2 regions of the Burkholderia stagnalis genome follow, and region 2 is predicted to be linked to the other one. Evidence: riboswitches for the same ligand, from Rfam matches in the RefSeq annotation. Region 2 holds a riboswitch; the other holds the start of a gene.
What was found. Region 2 has a riboswitch for cobalamin ahead of ABFO07_RS21245 (CbtB domain-containing protein). Riboswitches for the same ligand answer to the same signal wherever they lie in the genome.
Positions count from the first base shown of each region.

Region 1: another riboswitch for cobalamin. It lies ahead of cobA (uroporphyrinogen-III C-methyltransferase); the one in region 2 lies ahead of ABFO07_RS21245 (CbtB domain-containing protein).

Region 1 covers NZ_CP156685.1:2,292,122-2,299,215, forward strand. Annotated here, with positions in the region: gene cobN (cobaltochelatase subunit CobN) at 1-1,399, opposite strand, end outside; gene cobW (cobalamin biosynthesis protein CobW) at 1,406-2,485, opposite strand; gene ABFO07_RS10670 (HoxN/HupN/NixA family nickel/cobalt transporter) at 2,512-3,570, opposite strand; cobalamin riboswitch at 3,755-4,021, opposite strand; cobalamin riboswitch at 4,317-4,557, shown strand; gene cobA (uroporphyrinogen-III C-methyltransferase) at 4,747-5,514, shown strand; gene ABFO07_RS10680 (cobalamin biosynthesis protein) at 5,514-5,888, shown strand; gene cobO (cob(I)yrinic acid a,c-diamide adenosyltransferase) at 5,917-6,519, shown strand; gene ABFO07_RS10690 (cobyrinate a,c-diamide synthase) at 6,523-7,094, shown strand, end outside.
Region 2 covers NZ_CP156686.1:983,542-990,635, reverse strand. Annotated here, with positions in the region: gene ABFO07_RS21270 (GNAT family N-acetyltransferase) at 1-465, shown strand, start outside; partial or broken gene ABFO07_RS21265 (DUF3331 domain-containing protein) at 437-727, opposite strand; gene ABFO07_RS21260 (hypothetical protein) at 856-1,041, shown strand; gene ABFO07_RS21255 (2,3-butanediol dehydrogenase) at 1,301-2,365, shown strand; gene ABFO07_RS21250 (CbtA family protein) at 2,429-3,154, opposite strand; gene ABFO07_RS21245 (CbtB domain-containing protein) at 3,167-3,376, opposite strand; cobalamin riboswitch at 3,424-3,565, opposite strand; gene ABFO07_RS21240 (histidine phosphatase family protein) at 3,541-4,173, shown strand; gene ABFO07_RS21235 (VC0807 family protein) at 4,234-4,890, shown strand; gene ABFO07_RS21230 (CPBP family intramembrane glutamic endopeptidase) at 4,989-5,855, shown strand; gene ABFO07_RS21225 (MarC family protein) at 5,875-6,546, opposite strand; gene ABFO07_RS21220 (enoyl-CoA hydratase-related protein) at 6,671-7,094, opposite strand, start outside.

The sequences.
Region 1 (7,094 bases), on a different replicon from region 2:
GACGTTCGAAATGCGTCAGGTAGTCGGCGAGCGCGAAGCTCTGGAACGCGGGCCGCAGCGCGTGCATCGCCGGGTCGTTGGTCACGCCTTCGGTGAGCCGCGCGATCAGCGCGTCGCCGTCGGCCGGCAAGTCCGCGACCCGGTAGCCCGCGTCGCGCAGCGTCGCGAGCACGCCGAGCGCCGACGCGGGCGTGTCGAGCCCGACGCCGTTGCCGATCCGCCCTTCGCTCTGCGGATAGTTCGCGAGAATCAGCGCGACGCGCTTGTCCGCGTTGTCGAGCGTACGCAGCCGGCACCAGCCGCGCGCGAGCGCCGCGACGAAGCCGATGCGCTCCGCGTCGGGCTGGTAGCGCACCACGTCGACCTCGGTATGCGGGCAGCGGTAGGCAAGCCCCTTGAAGCTCACCGCGCGCGTGACGATACGGCCGTCGACTTCCGGCAGCGCGACGTGCATCGCGATGTCGCGCGCATGCAGCCCCTGATTGTCGGCGAGCCATGCGTCGCGGTTGCCGCCGGACAGGATCACCTGCAGCACCGGCGCATCGCCCGCGAGGATGTCGGGTTCGGGGTCGTCGATCGCGCCCGCCGCGAACGCGGTCGTGTTGAGCACGAGTGCGACGTCATGCGCTTCGCACAGCCGCGCGACGATCTCGCGGCTCACCGTGTCCTTCAGCGACGTCACCGCGACCGGCAGCGGATTCAGCCCTTCGCGGATCAACGCGTCGGCAAGCGCGTCGAACACCGCGGTGTTCGCGGCCTGCCAGTGCGCCTTGTAGAACAGGATCGCGACGACGCTCGCGCCGGGTGTCCAGCGCGGCAGCCAGTCGTCGATGCTGGCCGGGTCGCGCGCCGGGTGATACAGCGCGGCGGCCGGCAGCGGGCGCGGCGGCTCCGGCTCGTCGCCGAAACCGAGCGTGTGAAACGCGATGCTGCGCAACAGCGCCTCGGCGTTGTGCGCGCCGCCCTCGCGCAGGTAGCGCCACCACATCCGGCACAGCGCGGGGTCGACCGTGCTCTTCGCGATCAGGTTCGGGTCTTCCTGCAGGTCGCCCGAGAACATCGCAAGCCGCTGCTTCTGCCGCGACGCGAGCGACACCGCCTGCTCGATCCCGTACGGCCAATATGCCTCGCCGCCGAGGTGGTCGATCACGACCGCCTTCGCGTGCTTCAGCACGTCGTCGACGTAGAAATCGACCGACGCCGGCTGGCGCAGGAACGTCACGTTCGCGAGCCGCACGCTCGGAAAGCCACCGGCCAAGCGCGGCACGACGCTCGCGAGGAGCGACAGCGTCGTATCCGCCGAGCTCAGGATCACGATCTCGGCGGGCCGCTGGTCGATCCGGACGACGCCCTGCGTATCGTCGACGAAGCCGCCCGGCGTGGTGCGCAGCAGATGCATCGCGGGTTACGCCTGTTGCAGCTCGGCCGCGAGCGCCGCATCGAACGCGCGCTGCAGCTCGGCCGCGTCGAGATCCTCGCCGATCAGCACGAAGCGGCTCGCGCGCGCTTCGCCGTCCTGCCAGCGGCGGTCGAAGTAGCTGTCGAAACGGCGGCCGACGCCCTGGATCACGAGCCGCATCGGCGCGTCCGGCAGCGCGGCGAAGCCCTTCGCGCGATAGATCGTGTGGGTTTCGACGACGCGCTTGAGCGCGGCGATCGTCGCATCCCGCGAACCCGCGTCGCCGCTGACGACCACCGAATCGAAATCGTCGTGATGGTGGTCGTGATCCTCGTCGTCGGCCGAGCCGTGGTGGTCGTGGCGCAGGTGGATGGTTTCCTCGGACGCCGATTCGAGCCCGAGCAGCATCGCGAGATCGAGCTCGCCGCGCTCGGCGCGCACGATCTTCACCTGCGGCGGGATCTCCTCGCGGATCGCCGCCTCGACCTGCGCGAGCTGCGCAGCGTCGACGAGGTCGGCCTTGTTGACGATCACGAGATCGGCGGACGACAGCTGGTCGGCGAACAGCTCGTGCAGCGGCGATTCGTGGTCGAGGTTCGGGTCGGCGCGGCGCTGCGCGTCGACCGCCTGCGGGTTCTCGGCGAACTGCCCGCTCGCGGTGGCCGGCCCGTCGACGACGGTCACGACCGCATCGACCGTGAAGCTGTTGCGGATCGTCGGCCAGTTGAACGCCTGCACGAGCGGCTTCGGCAGCGCGAGGCCGGACGTCTCGATCAGCACGTGGTCGATGTCGGCGCGGCGCTCGACGAGCGCTTCCATCACCGGGTAGAACTCCTCCTGCACGGTGCAGCACAGGCAGCCGTTCGCGAGTTCGTAGAGCTGGCCGGACGCTTCGCCCTCGCCGTCGTCGCAGCCGATCCCGCAGCCCTTGAGGATTTCGCCGTCGATGCCGAGCTCGCCGAACTCGTTGACGATCACCGCGATGCGGCGGCCCTGCGCGTGTTGCAGGATGTGGCGCATCAGCGTCGTCTTGCCGCTGCCGAGAAAGCCCGTGACGATGGTGACGGGCAGCTTGCGCATGGTCATGGAATGTCCTGTGTCGTAAAAGGGAGTCAGGCGGAGATCGTCACGTCGATCTCGTCGTAGCGCTTCATGCGGTAGATCGCGGCCGACACGAGCCAGCACGCGAGGAACAGGCCGATCACCACGTAGCCGAGCATGCCGAAGTGCGACGCGACCATCGCGGCGAAGTCCCACACGGGGCCCTGCAGCGACAGCTTGTCGGCGAGCAGCGCGAGTACCTCGATGCCGCCGATCAGCGCGGCGACCAGCACCGATACGAACGTGATCGTCATGTTGTAGTAGATCTTGCGGATCGGCCGCACGTACGCCCAGCGGTACGCGCCCATCATCAGGATGCCGTCGGTCGTATCGACGAGCGTCATGCCGGCCGTAAACAGCGCGGGCAGGACCATCACCGACCAGAACGACAGGCCGCCCTGCACCTGCGTGGCCGAGATGCCGAACAGCGCGATCTCGGTCGCGGTGTCGAAGCCGAAGCCGAACAGGAAGCCGACCGGATACAGGTGCCAGCTGCGCGACACGAGGCGGAACAGCGGCCGGAACAGCCGCGCGAGCACGCCGCGCTGGTTCAGCAGCATGTCGAGGTCCGCCTCGACGATCGCTTCGCCGCGCCGCGCGGCGCGGAACGTCCGGTACACGGAAATCAGGATCAGCAGGTTCGCGGCCGCGAGCACCAGCAGGAAGAACGCCGACACGCTGGTGCTGATCACGCCGCCCCACGCCTTCATGCTTTCGAAGCGCGACAGCGACGCGGCGGTGAGCGCGACCGCGACGGACATCACGATCACCACCGTCGAATGGCCGAGCGAGAAGAACAGGCCCGCGCCGAGCGGGCTGCGGCCTTCCTGCATCAGCTTGCGGGTGACGTTGTCGATGGCGGCGATGTGGTCGGCGTCGACCGCGTGGCGCAGGCCGAACACGTACGCGAGCAGCGCGGTGCCGAGCAGCACGGGCTGGTCGTGGAACGCGACGAAAGCCCAGATCCACGCGCCGGCGTTGAACGCAATGAGCAGCGCATAGATCGCGACGATTTTGCCGCGCAGGCCGGACGGGCTGTCGTTGAACAGGCGGAAGAACGAGTCGAGCATGGTGCTCCCTGGCGAACGGTCGACATGGTGAATGCCAACACGGCCGGCGCCATACGCTCGGGCCCGCGCGCGCTGCCGGATGCCGGGCCGGCGCGAAGCGCGCGGCGGGCCGGAATGCGGAACACGCTCGGATACCGGACGCGCTGCGGCGGCGGCCGTGGACGATGCGCCGCATCCCCGCGGCGCTGAACCCCTCGTCTCGGCCGGTATCCGGGCTGACGAACACGCCGCTTCGCCTTCCCGGACGCGCGACGCATCCAGTGGCGGTCGTCCGCATGCGCAGCAGGCATGCGGCGAAGCGGCGCTGCCTTGCGCGTGGCGCAAGGCGTTCGCTTACCGTTGCGGGGGCAGCACAGGTTGGCATGGCTGCGGGGCAGCCGAGCGTCCTGTTTCCCGTTTAACTGCGCGCGCCGGGAAGGCGCGCGCGAGCACCGAAACGCGTGCGAGTGTAGGCGTCGCGGGCGGGAGCGTCAAGGCGAGACGGCGGGCCGGCCGGAACGCTCACGCCGCGCGCGCCGCCCCCTCCGCGATCGCCTTGCGCAGCCCCGTCCGTGCGGGGCAAGCCGATGTTGGTATGCGTCCCCTCCGCCGCATGCGTCCGGCAGTCGGCAATCCAGGCCTTGCTCGTGACGTCAGGCGGATGATCGCAAACCAATTTGCGGCCGCGCAATGCATCGGCTGCCGGATCGATCTCGATCGAATGCGGGCTCAATCGGCCGGCCCTCCGGGCCAATGGCACGCTGTGCTATCGTATGCGCCGCGTTCGGTGCTCGCGCCCACCCTCCGGCGGGCGCAGTTAAACGGGAAACAGGAGGCGGCGCGACCGCCCGGCCTGTGCTGTCCCCGCAACGGTACGCCGCCCGCGTGACGCGCCCCGAGCGCGCACGCCCATGCCGCCCACGATGCCACTGCCCGCCAGCGCCGGGTGGGAAGGCCGCGGCCTGGCAAGCGGCCAGCCCGGATACCGGCCGACGCAAGGGGCGAGCACGACGCTCGCGAACGCCCGGTCCGCGGGGGACGGACTGCGTGCGCTGACCGTGCGCCTATCATGCGCTTATGCCCGCGTCGAGCGGGCCCCGTTCATTCCGCTATGCATCGCATCCTCGCAGGCCGGCTTCGCGCCCTCCGTTCGCCGCACGCCACCGCTTCGTCACGGCTCGCGCCGTGCCGCGCGCGATGAGCCGCGCCTGGCTGGTCGGCGCCGGCCCCGGCGACGCGGACCTGCTGACGCTCAAGGCGGTGCGCGCGATCGGCGCGGCCGACGTGTTGCTCGTCGACGATCTCGTGAACCCGGACGTGCTGCAGCATGCGCGCGCCGACGCAATCGTCGAACACGTCGGCAAGCGCGGCGGCCACGCGTCGACGCCGCAGGAAGCGATCATCGCCGCGATGCTCGCGCACCTGCGCGCAGGCCGCAGCGTCGCGCGCCTGAAAGGCGGCGACCCGTTCGTGTTCGGCCGCGGCGGCGAGGAGCTGATCGCGCTCGGCGCGGCGGGCTTTCCGGTCGAGGTCGTGAGCGGCATCACCGCCGGCATCGCCGCGCCGGCCGCGCTCGGCATCCCGGTCACGCATCGCGGCGATGCGCAGGGCGTGATCTTCGTCACCGGCCACGGCGCGGGCGACGACGAACCGGACTGGCACGCGCTCGCCGCGACCCGCATGACACTCGTGATCTACATGGGCATCCGCCGGCTCGGCGCGATCGCCGCCGCGCTGCGCGCGGGCGGCCTGCCGGACGACACGCCGTGCGCGGCGATCGAATCGGCGACGCGGCCCGGGCAGCGTCACGCGCTGGCGACGCTCGCGACGCTGGTCGACACCGTCGGCGCGGCCGGCATCGGCTCGCCGGCGATCGTCGTGATCGGCCGCGTCGCCGCGCTGGCCGCCGATCCCGCGGTGCAGGCCGCGCTGGCCGGCGCCGCTCCGCCGCCGGCGCGCACGTGATGCAGGTCGCCCTCGGCCTCGGCTTTCGCGCGGGCGTGAGCGCCGCGCAGCTCGACGCCGCGATTCGCGCGGCGCTCGCGCATCACCCGCACGCGCGGCCGGCCGTCGTCGCGACGCTCGTCGACAAATCCCGCGCACGCGCGCTGCGCACGCTGTGCGCGCGGCGCGGCTGGCCGCTCGTCGCGTTCGACGCCGCACAGCTCGCCGCGCATCCCGAACTGGCCGCCAGCGCACCGTCGGCCGCCGCCCTCGCCCGCTTCGGCGTGGCCGGTGTCGCCGAGCCCTGTGCGCGGCTCGCCGCGCCGCGCGGCCGGCTGCTCGGCCCGAAATTCGCACGGGGCGGCGTGACGGTCGCGTTCGCCGGCCCGCTTTGACCTCCTTTTATCGACAGGACGAATCCCGATGAAAACCGATCCCGACGCGCATCTGCGGATGACCGAACGGCGCCGCGCCGGCCACGAGAAGAAGCAGGCCGCCGCCGTCAACGAGAAGGGCCTGCTGATGGTCCACACGGGCAACGGCAAGGGCAAGAGCACCGCCGCGTTCGGCATGGCCGTGCGCGTGCTCGGCCACGGCATGCGGCTCGGCGTCGTGCAGTTCATCAAGGGCGCGCTGCACACGTCCGAGCGCGATTTCCTCGGCGCGGTCGCGCACTGCGATTTCGTGACGATGGGCGACGGCTATACGTGGAACACGCAGAACCGCGACGCCGACATCGCGACCGCCCGCAAGGGCTGGGACGAGGCGCGCCGGATGATCGAGAGCGGCGATTACCAGATGGTGATCCTCGACGAGCTGAACACCGTGCTGAAGTACGAATACCTGCCGCTCGACGAAGTGCTCGCGACGCTCGCCGCGCGCCCCGCGTCGCTGCACGTCGTGGTGACGGGCCGCCATGCGCCCGATGCGCTGATCGAGGCGGCCGACCTGGTCACCGAGATGCGCCTCGTCAAGCATCCGTACAAGGAGCAAGGCGTGAAGGCGCAGCGCGGCGTGGAGTTCTGAACGATGCCCGCCTGCCCGGCGCTGTTCGTCAGCGCGCCCGCGTCCGGCCAGGGCAAGACGTCGGTGACGGCCGGCCTCGCGCGGCTGCACCGCCGGCTCGGCCGGCGCGTGCGCGTGTTCAAGACCGGCCCGGATTTTCTCGATCCGATGCTGCTCGAGCGCGCGAGCGGCGCGCCCGTGCATGCGCTCGATCTCGGCATGGTCGGTGAGGCCGGCTGCCGCGCGCTGCTCGCCGATGCGGCGCGCGACGCCGACCTGATCCTGATCGAAGGCGTGATGGGGCTGTTCGACGGCACGCCGAGCAGCGCCGATCTGGCCATCGCGTTCGGCGTGCCGGTCGTCGCGGTGATCTCCGCGAAATCGATGGCGCAGACCTTCGCGGCGATCGCGTTCGGGCTCGCGCGGTTCCGGCCCGGCCTGCCGTTTCACGGCGTGCTCGCCAACCGGGTCGGCTCCGCGCGGCACGCGCAACTGCTGCAGCAGGCGCTGCCCGGCGACCTGCGCTGGCTCGGCCACGTGCCGGCTGACGCGGGCATCGCGCTGCCGGAGCGGCATCTCGGCCTGCATCAGCCGAA
Region 2 (7,094 bases):
GCGGGCCACGGCGCGGCGCGCGTCGCGGTGCGCCCGCTCGAAGCCGCCGACGAGGCCGCGTGGCGGCCGCTGTGGCGCGCGTACCGGCAGTTCTACAACGCCCCGCTGAGCGACGCGGTGTTCGCGACGACGTGGGCGCGCCTGATGGACCCGGCGGAACCGATGTTCGTGCTCGGCGCGTTCGACGACGCGGGCACGCTGATCGGCATCGTGCACGCGCTGTTCCATCGCTCGTGCTGGACCGAGGGGCCGTATTGCTACCTGCAGGACCTGTACACCGCCGCCGAAGCGCGCGGGCGCGGCGCGGGCGGCGCGCTGATCGACGCCGTGTATGCGCGGGCGCGCGAGGCCGGCGCGAGCCGCGTGTACTGGCTCACGCACGAGACCAATACGACCGCCCGCGCGCTGTACGACCGCGTCGCCACCAACGCCGGGTTCATCCAGTACCGCAAGGATCTCGGGTAACGCCCGCGCGCGGCACCGACGCCGGGCGGATCATCTCGTCGCCGTTCACCGGCGCGGGCCGCAGCACGGGCCGGAACACCGGTTCGCCCGGTGCGATCGGCTGCCCGGAAATCGCGCAGCGGCCCGGCCGGGCGGCTGCGCGCAGCCGCCAGCGCTGCTCGCCGTAATGACAGCGGCCGCTTTCGACCCATCTGATCAGCAAAGCGTCGTCACCGGCCTCCAGGATCGTGACGAAGAGCTGCGGCCGCAGCGGCGAAATCACGCGGTCGGCGCGCTTGTGCGTCGATCTCCGCGCGTCGCCGATCGGGCTTTCGGTGAAATTCAGCATGCTCGACGGATTTCCATGGAGTGAACGGATGGGCCGCGAACGACCGGCGCACATGATACGAATTGAAGTTCACTTCAAGTAAAGGGGCTGTGCGCGCAACGGGGCGTTTCACGGCTCACGCGGATGCCGATGCCGATACCGATACCGATGCCAATGCCAATGCCAATGCCAATGCGAATGCCGATACCGATACCGATGCGGCTGTCAGGCCGGTGACGGGCCGCCCCCGCTCCGTCTCACCCCGGTGAGACGAACGTCCCGCGCGTCTCACCCGCCGCGCGCCTTTGCGAAGCACAACAGGTTCCCCATGGCCACCCGCCCGCCGCATGCACGCGCAACGCCGCACCGATGACGCAGCGCACCGCCACCACCGCGCGCACCACTGGCACCGTTCCTGCATACGCATCGACCGCGCCACCGCGCGCCCGCCGCGACCGCGATTCGCGCCGGCCCCCAACCTGACGGAGACACCCTGTGAGCACACCCGCATCGGCAGTTCATTCCAGCATGAAGGCCGCGGTCTGGCGCGGCCGCCGCGACATCCGCGTCGAGGAGGTGCCCGTTCCGGGCCAACCCGCCGCGGGCTGGGTCACGATCCGCGTGCACTGGTGCGGCATCTGCGGCTCGGACCTGCACGAATACGTCGCGGGCCCGGTCTTCATCCCGGTCGACGCGCCGCACCCGCTGACGGGCCTGAAAGGCCAGTGCATCCTCGGCCACGAATTCAGCGGCGAGATCGCGGCGCTCGGCGCGGGCGTGACGGGCTTCGCGCTCGGCGAGCGCGTGACGGCCGACGCGTGCCAGCATTGCGGCACCTGCTGGTATTGCCGGCACGGCCTGTACAACGTCTGCGAGAACCTCGCGTTCACCGGGCTGATGAACAACGGCGCGTTCGCCGAATTCGTGAACGTGCCCGCCGAGCTGCTGTACAAGCTGCCCGACGGCTTTCCGACCGAGGCCGGCGCGCTGATCGAGCCGCTCGCGGTCGGGCTGCATGCGGTGAAGAAGGCCGGCAGCATCGTCGGCCAGACGGTGGTCGTGGTCGGCGCGGGCACGATCGGCCTGTGCACGATCATGTGCGCGAAGGCGGCCGGCGCCGGGCGCGTAATCGCGCTGGAAATGTCGGCGGCGCGCAAGCAGAAGGCGCTGGAGGTAGGCGCGAGCGCGGTGATCGACCCGAAGGAAACCGATGCGCTCGCGCAGGTCAAGGCGCTGACGGGCGGCTACGGCGCGGACGTGTCGTTCGAGTGCATCGGCCACACCGCGACCGCGAAGCTCGCGATCGACGTGATCCGCAAGGCCGGCAAGGCCGTGATGGTCGGCATCTTCGAGGAACCGGGCGCGTTCAACTTCTTCGACCTCGTGTCGACCGAGAAGGAAGTGATCGGCTCGCTCGCGTACAACGGCGAATTCGCGGACGTGATCCGCTTCATCGCGGACGGCCGCATCGACGTGCAGCCGCTGATCACCGGACGGATCGCGCTCGGCGACATCGTGTCGCGCGGCTTCGAGGAGCTGGTCAACCACAAGGACCGCAACGTGAAGATCATCGTCCGGCCGACGGCCGGCTGACGTGCGCGCCGGGGCCGGCCGCCCATCGCCGGCCCCGGCGCGCCGCCGCAATCGCGCGGCGCGTTACGCGCGCGAGCCGACCAGCCCGCTGCGCTCGGCGAGCGCGCCGAACAGCAGGCCGATCGTCGTCCACATCACGGCCTGCATGCCGATCGCGGCCACGCGGAATTTCCACAGCAACGCGGCCGGGAACCCGTCGGGCACTTCGTTGAAGTCCGGCAGCGCGAACTGCACGAGCGCGATCAGCACGACGAACACGAGCCCGCCGCCGATCGACGCGTTCCATTCGCCGACGCGCGCGGCCAGCTGGCGGCGCACGCCGAGCGAGAACACCATCGCGGCAATCGAGATCGCGATCATCAGGAAGAACAGCCCCGTGCGCACGCCGATCGTTTCCGGATCGCCGACCGCCGGCGGATTGGCCGGGTATTTGAGGTTCGGCACGACGACCAGCGCGACGAACGCGGCCAGCGCGAGCCATGCGGACAACGCCCGCGCGCCGAGCTTCCCGACCCGCCCGTACGCATACGCGAACGTCAGTGCGAACAGCCCGCCGAACGCGGCCCCGTACGTGACGACGGCGGTCAGCAGGCCGACGCCGGCCTGCGTGTCACGGCTGACGAGTTCGGCTTCCGGCTCGTCGCCGTGCGAATGGGCTTCGCCATGCTTCTCTTCGAACGCGATCGCCTGGCTGACGTGCGGCTCCCCGGCCACCCTGGCGAAACCGAACGTGAGCAGACCCGCGGCAATGCCCGCGAGCATGCCGCGTACCAACAGCTTTCCGACCATGAACGCCCCCTGTCAGTGGCAAGGAAAGCCGAGCAGATGGCGGCCGTCGTGAACGAACTCGTGGACGAACATGCCGGGAATCAGCGACGTCGCGCCCTCTTCGGCGCCGACGAAGTACAGCGCCAGCAACAGGAGCAGGCCGCCGAACACGGCCCACGGCAGGAGTTCCCGGACGGGAATGGGCGCCGGTGCGACAACCGGCTTGAGAACTGCGTCGCTCATGATGAAACCTCCAGGGGGGAAAGCGCGCCCCGACGAACGGTTGAAGAATGACAGTGGCGACGAAGGCAGGTCTGGCTTTCGGAAACGTTGGCGACCGATTACAGTGGCGCGACCGCGCCGGATTCACACCGGCTTCCGCACTTCGCAACGGGGGGATTGTACGCGTGAACGTTCCGGATCAGAAAGCGTCGCGCCGCACGCCGTCGCCGCAGCGTACGCAGGTGCTGCTGATCGCCCATGCCGCGACGCAGGCCATGCGCACGGGCACGTTCCCCGACGACGACGCGCTGGACGCGCACGCACTCGCGCAGGTCGCCGATGCACGCGCGCGGTTGCCGCAGTTGCAATATCCGCCCGGCGCGACTGCGCTATGCGGCCCGGCACGCTGCGCACGGCAAACCGCCGCCGCGCTGGCGCTGCCGGCGGCCATCGAGCCGGCGCTGGCCGACTGCGACTACGGCGCGTGGCGCGGCCGGCGTCTCGCCGACATCGCGCACGACGCGCCCGCGCAGCTCCACGCGTGGCTGACCGATCCGGCCGCGTCGCCGCACGGCGGCGAATCGTTCGACGCGGTGCGGCACCGGGTCGCCGCGTGGCTCGACCGGCTGCCGGCCGGCAACGTCGTTGCGATCGCATCGGCCGCGGTGATCCGCGCGGCGCTTGCGCACGCGGCGTGCGCTGCGCCGGAATCGGCGTGGCGCGCGGACGTCGCGCCGCTGTCGACGGTCGAGCTCGCGCGCGATGCGCACGGATGGTCGGTCGTATCCGGGTTCCCGCCCCGTGCAAGCGGCGATTGAATGCCGATATACTCGATCGCATCTGATTCGAGTTTCCGAACCCGTCTCATGGAACCTCCCGTGAAACCGCGCGCCGGCCTGCTCCTCGAACTCGTCGTCAACCTGCTGCTGCCGTGGGTCGCGTACCGGATCGCCCATCCGTACGTCGGCGAAGTCGGCGCGCTGTACGCGTCGGCGATTCCGCCGGTCGTCTGGTCCATCGTCGAATTCATCCGCACGCGCCGCGTCGACGCGGTGAGCGCCGTCGTGCTGTTCGGCATCGCGCTGTCGATCGTCGCGATGGCGCTCGGCGGCAGCCCGCGCGCGCTGCTGATGCGCGAATCGCTCGCGTCCGGCGCGATCGGCATCGTGTTCCTGCTGTCGCTCGTGCGCGAACGTCCGCTGATCTTCTATCTCACGCGCGCCACCGTGGCCCGCGGCATGGCGGGCGGCGCCGCGCGCTTCGAATCCGCGTGGGACGAGCAGCCCGTGCTGCGGCAGACGCTGCGCCTGATGACGTTCGTCTGGGGCGCCGGGATGAGCCTGGAAATGCTGTTCCGCTGCTGGATGGTGGTGAACTGGCCCGTCGAGCGCGTGCTGGTCGTTTCGCCGATCACCGGCTATGCGGTGTTCGGCGGCCTGCTGGTCTGGACGTTCTGGTACCGGCGGCGCATCCGCGAGCGCAGCAGCGTCGACATCCCGAACCGCGACGGTTTCACCGAAACCGCCGGCCGCTGACGGCCGCGCGGCGCGCATGCGCCGGCCCGCCCCATTCTGCGGCCGAACCTGACGGTCCTGTATGATGCGCGGCGTCTTGTCTGATCAATACGCCGCTCATGTCCGTTACGACCCTCCCGTTCATCGCGACCTGGATCGCCCTGTTCGCCGCCGCGGCGCTCGCCTGGTGCCGCCCGCTGCGCATGGCCAGCCTGGTGCTCGCGGCCGTCGGCTATGCCGGCGCGCTCGCGCTCGGCCAGCTCGCGCCGCTCGCGCTGGTGCCGTTTGCGGTGCTCGCGCTGGCCGCGTGGGGCGTGTCCGCGGCGCGCCCGCCCGCGGTGCGCGTCGCCGCGCATGTCGTATTCATCGCCGTCGCGGTCGCGCTGAGCCTGCACCTGCTCCCCGGCTTCCATAACCCGCGCGTGATCGAGCCGACCCGCTTCACGCCCGACGCCGCGCCGTTCACGATGTACCTGAATCTCGACAAGCCGCTCGTCGGCCTGTGGCTGCTGTGGGTGCTGCCGTGGGTTCATCCGCGCATCGCGCTGTCGCGCGCGTGGCGCACGGGCGTCGTCGCCGCGCTCGCGACGTCCGCGGCGTGCCTCGCCGGCGCCACCGCATTCGGCATGGTCGGCTGGGCGCCGAAGTGGCCGGCGGCCGGCTGGCTGTGGCTCGCGAACAACCTGCTGCTCGTGACGCTCGCCGAGGAGGCGCTGTTTCGCGGCTACGTGCAGGGCGGGCTGACGCGGGTGCTGGCGGGGTTCGCGTGGGGGCCGTGGGCGGCGCTCGCGGTGGCCGCGGTGCTGTTCGGCGCCGCGCACGCGGCGGGCGGCTGGCCGTGGATCGTGCTCGGCACGGTGGCCGGCGTCGGCTACGGCCTCGCGTTCCGCCGCGGCGGCCTGTTCGCGGCCGCGCTCGCGCACGCCGGGCTGAACGCAATCCACTTCGGCCTGTTCACCTACCCGATGCTGGCTGCCGCGCGCTGATGCGCGGCCGATGGCGGGCTTACTTGATCTGGTCGGCGATCGGCTGCAGGAATTCGGAGAAGCCGGTCAGCATGATCTGCACGCCGATGCACAGCAGCAGGAACGCGGACACGCGCATCGCAACCTTGGTGCCTTCGGTGCCGAGATAGCGCGCGAGGAACGCGGAGCGGCTGTAGGTCTGCCAGATCACCACCGCGACGAGCGCGGACACGGCCAGCGACACGATGCTCGACAGCATGAATTCCGACAGCTTGTGCGTGCGGTTCGCGTTCAGCGCGATCGCGGTCGCGATCGAGCCGGGGCCGGTCGTCAGCGGCATGGTCAGCGGGAAGAATGCGCGCGTCATGATCGCGTTCGCGTCGATCGGCTTGACGGGCGTGTCGCCGCCGCCCGGCACGTCCGGCTCGTTCAGCATCCGCCAGCCCGACACGGCCACCGCGAAGCCGCCGCCGATGCGCAGCGCTTCCATCGAGATCCCGAAGAAATGCAGCACCGGCGTGCCGGCGAAGAACGCGACCATCAACACGATGAACGAGTTGAACGCGACCTTCTTCGCGAGCATGTCGCGCTCGTGCTCGGTCAGCGATTCGGTGCGTTCGAGGAACAGGAACGCGATGCCGATCGGATTGATGATGCCCATCAGGCCGGTGAAGCCGAACAGGATCTCGGAGATAAGGCGGTTGACGATCATCGGGCAGGGAACGGTCAAGGCATAACCGGCGGGCGTGCCGGGGGTCACGCATTGTAGAGCAAGCCTTTCCGTTTGCGGGACGGGCGGGACGGACGACACGCCCGCCCGCGCCGCCCGGCGCAGCTTACGCGTCGCCGGCCTCCCAGGCCGGCGGCCGCTTCGCGAAGAACGCCGCGAAGCCCTCCTTCGCCTCGGCCGTCGCGCGCACGCGCGAGATCGTCTGCGCGGTGAACGTCGCGCGCGCATCGGACGGCGGATACTCGCCGATCGCGTCGAAGAAGCGCTTGATCTCCATCAGCGCGTTCGAGCCGTTGCGGCCCAGCTCCGCGAGCGTCTTGCCGAGCGCGTCGTCGAGCGCGTCGAGCGGCACCGCCTGATGAATCAGCCCGATCTCGACCGCCTCGCGCGCGGTGAGCTGGGTCGCGGTCAGCGCGAGCCGGCGCGCCTGGCGCTGGCCCACCGCCTCGACCAGATACGGGCCGATCACGGCCGGCAGGATGCCGAAGCGCGCCTCGCTGACGGCGAAGCGCGCATGCTCGCTCGCGATC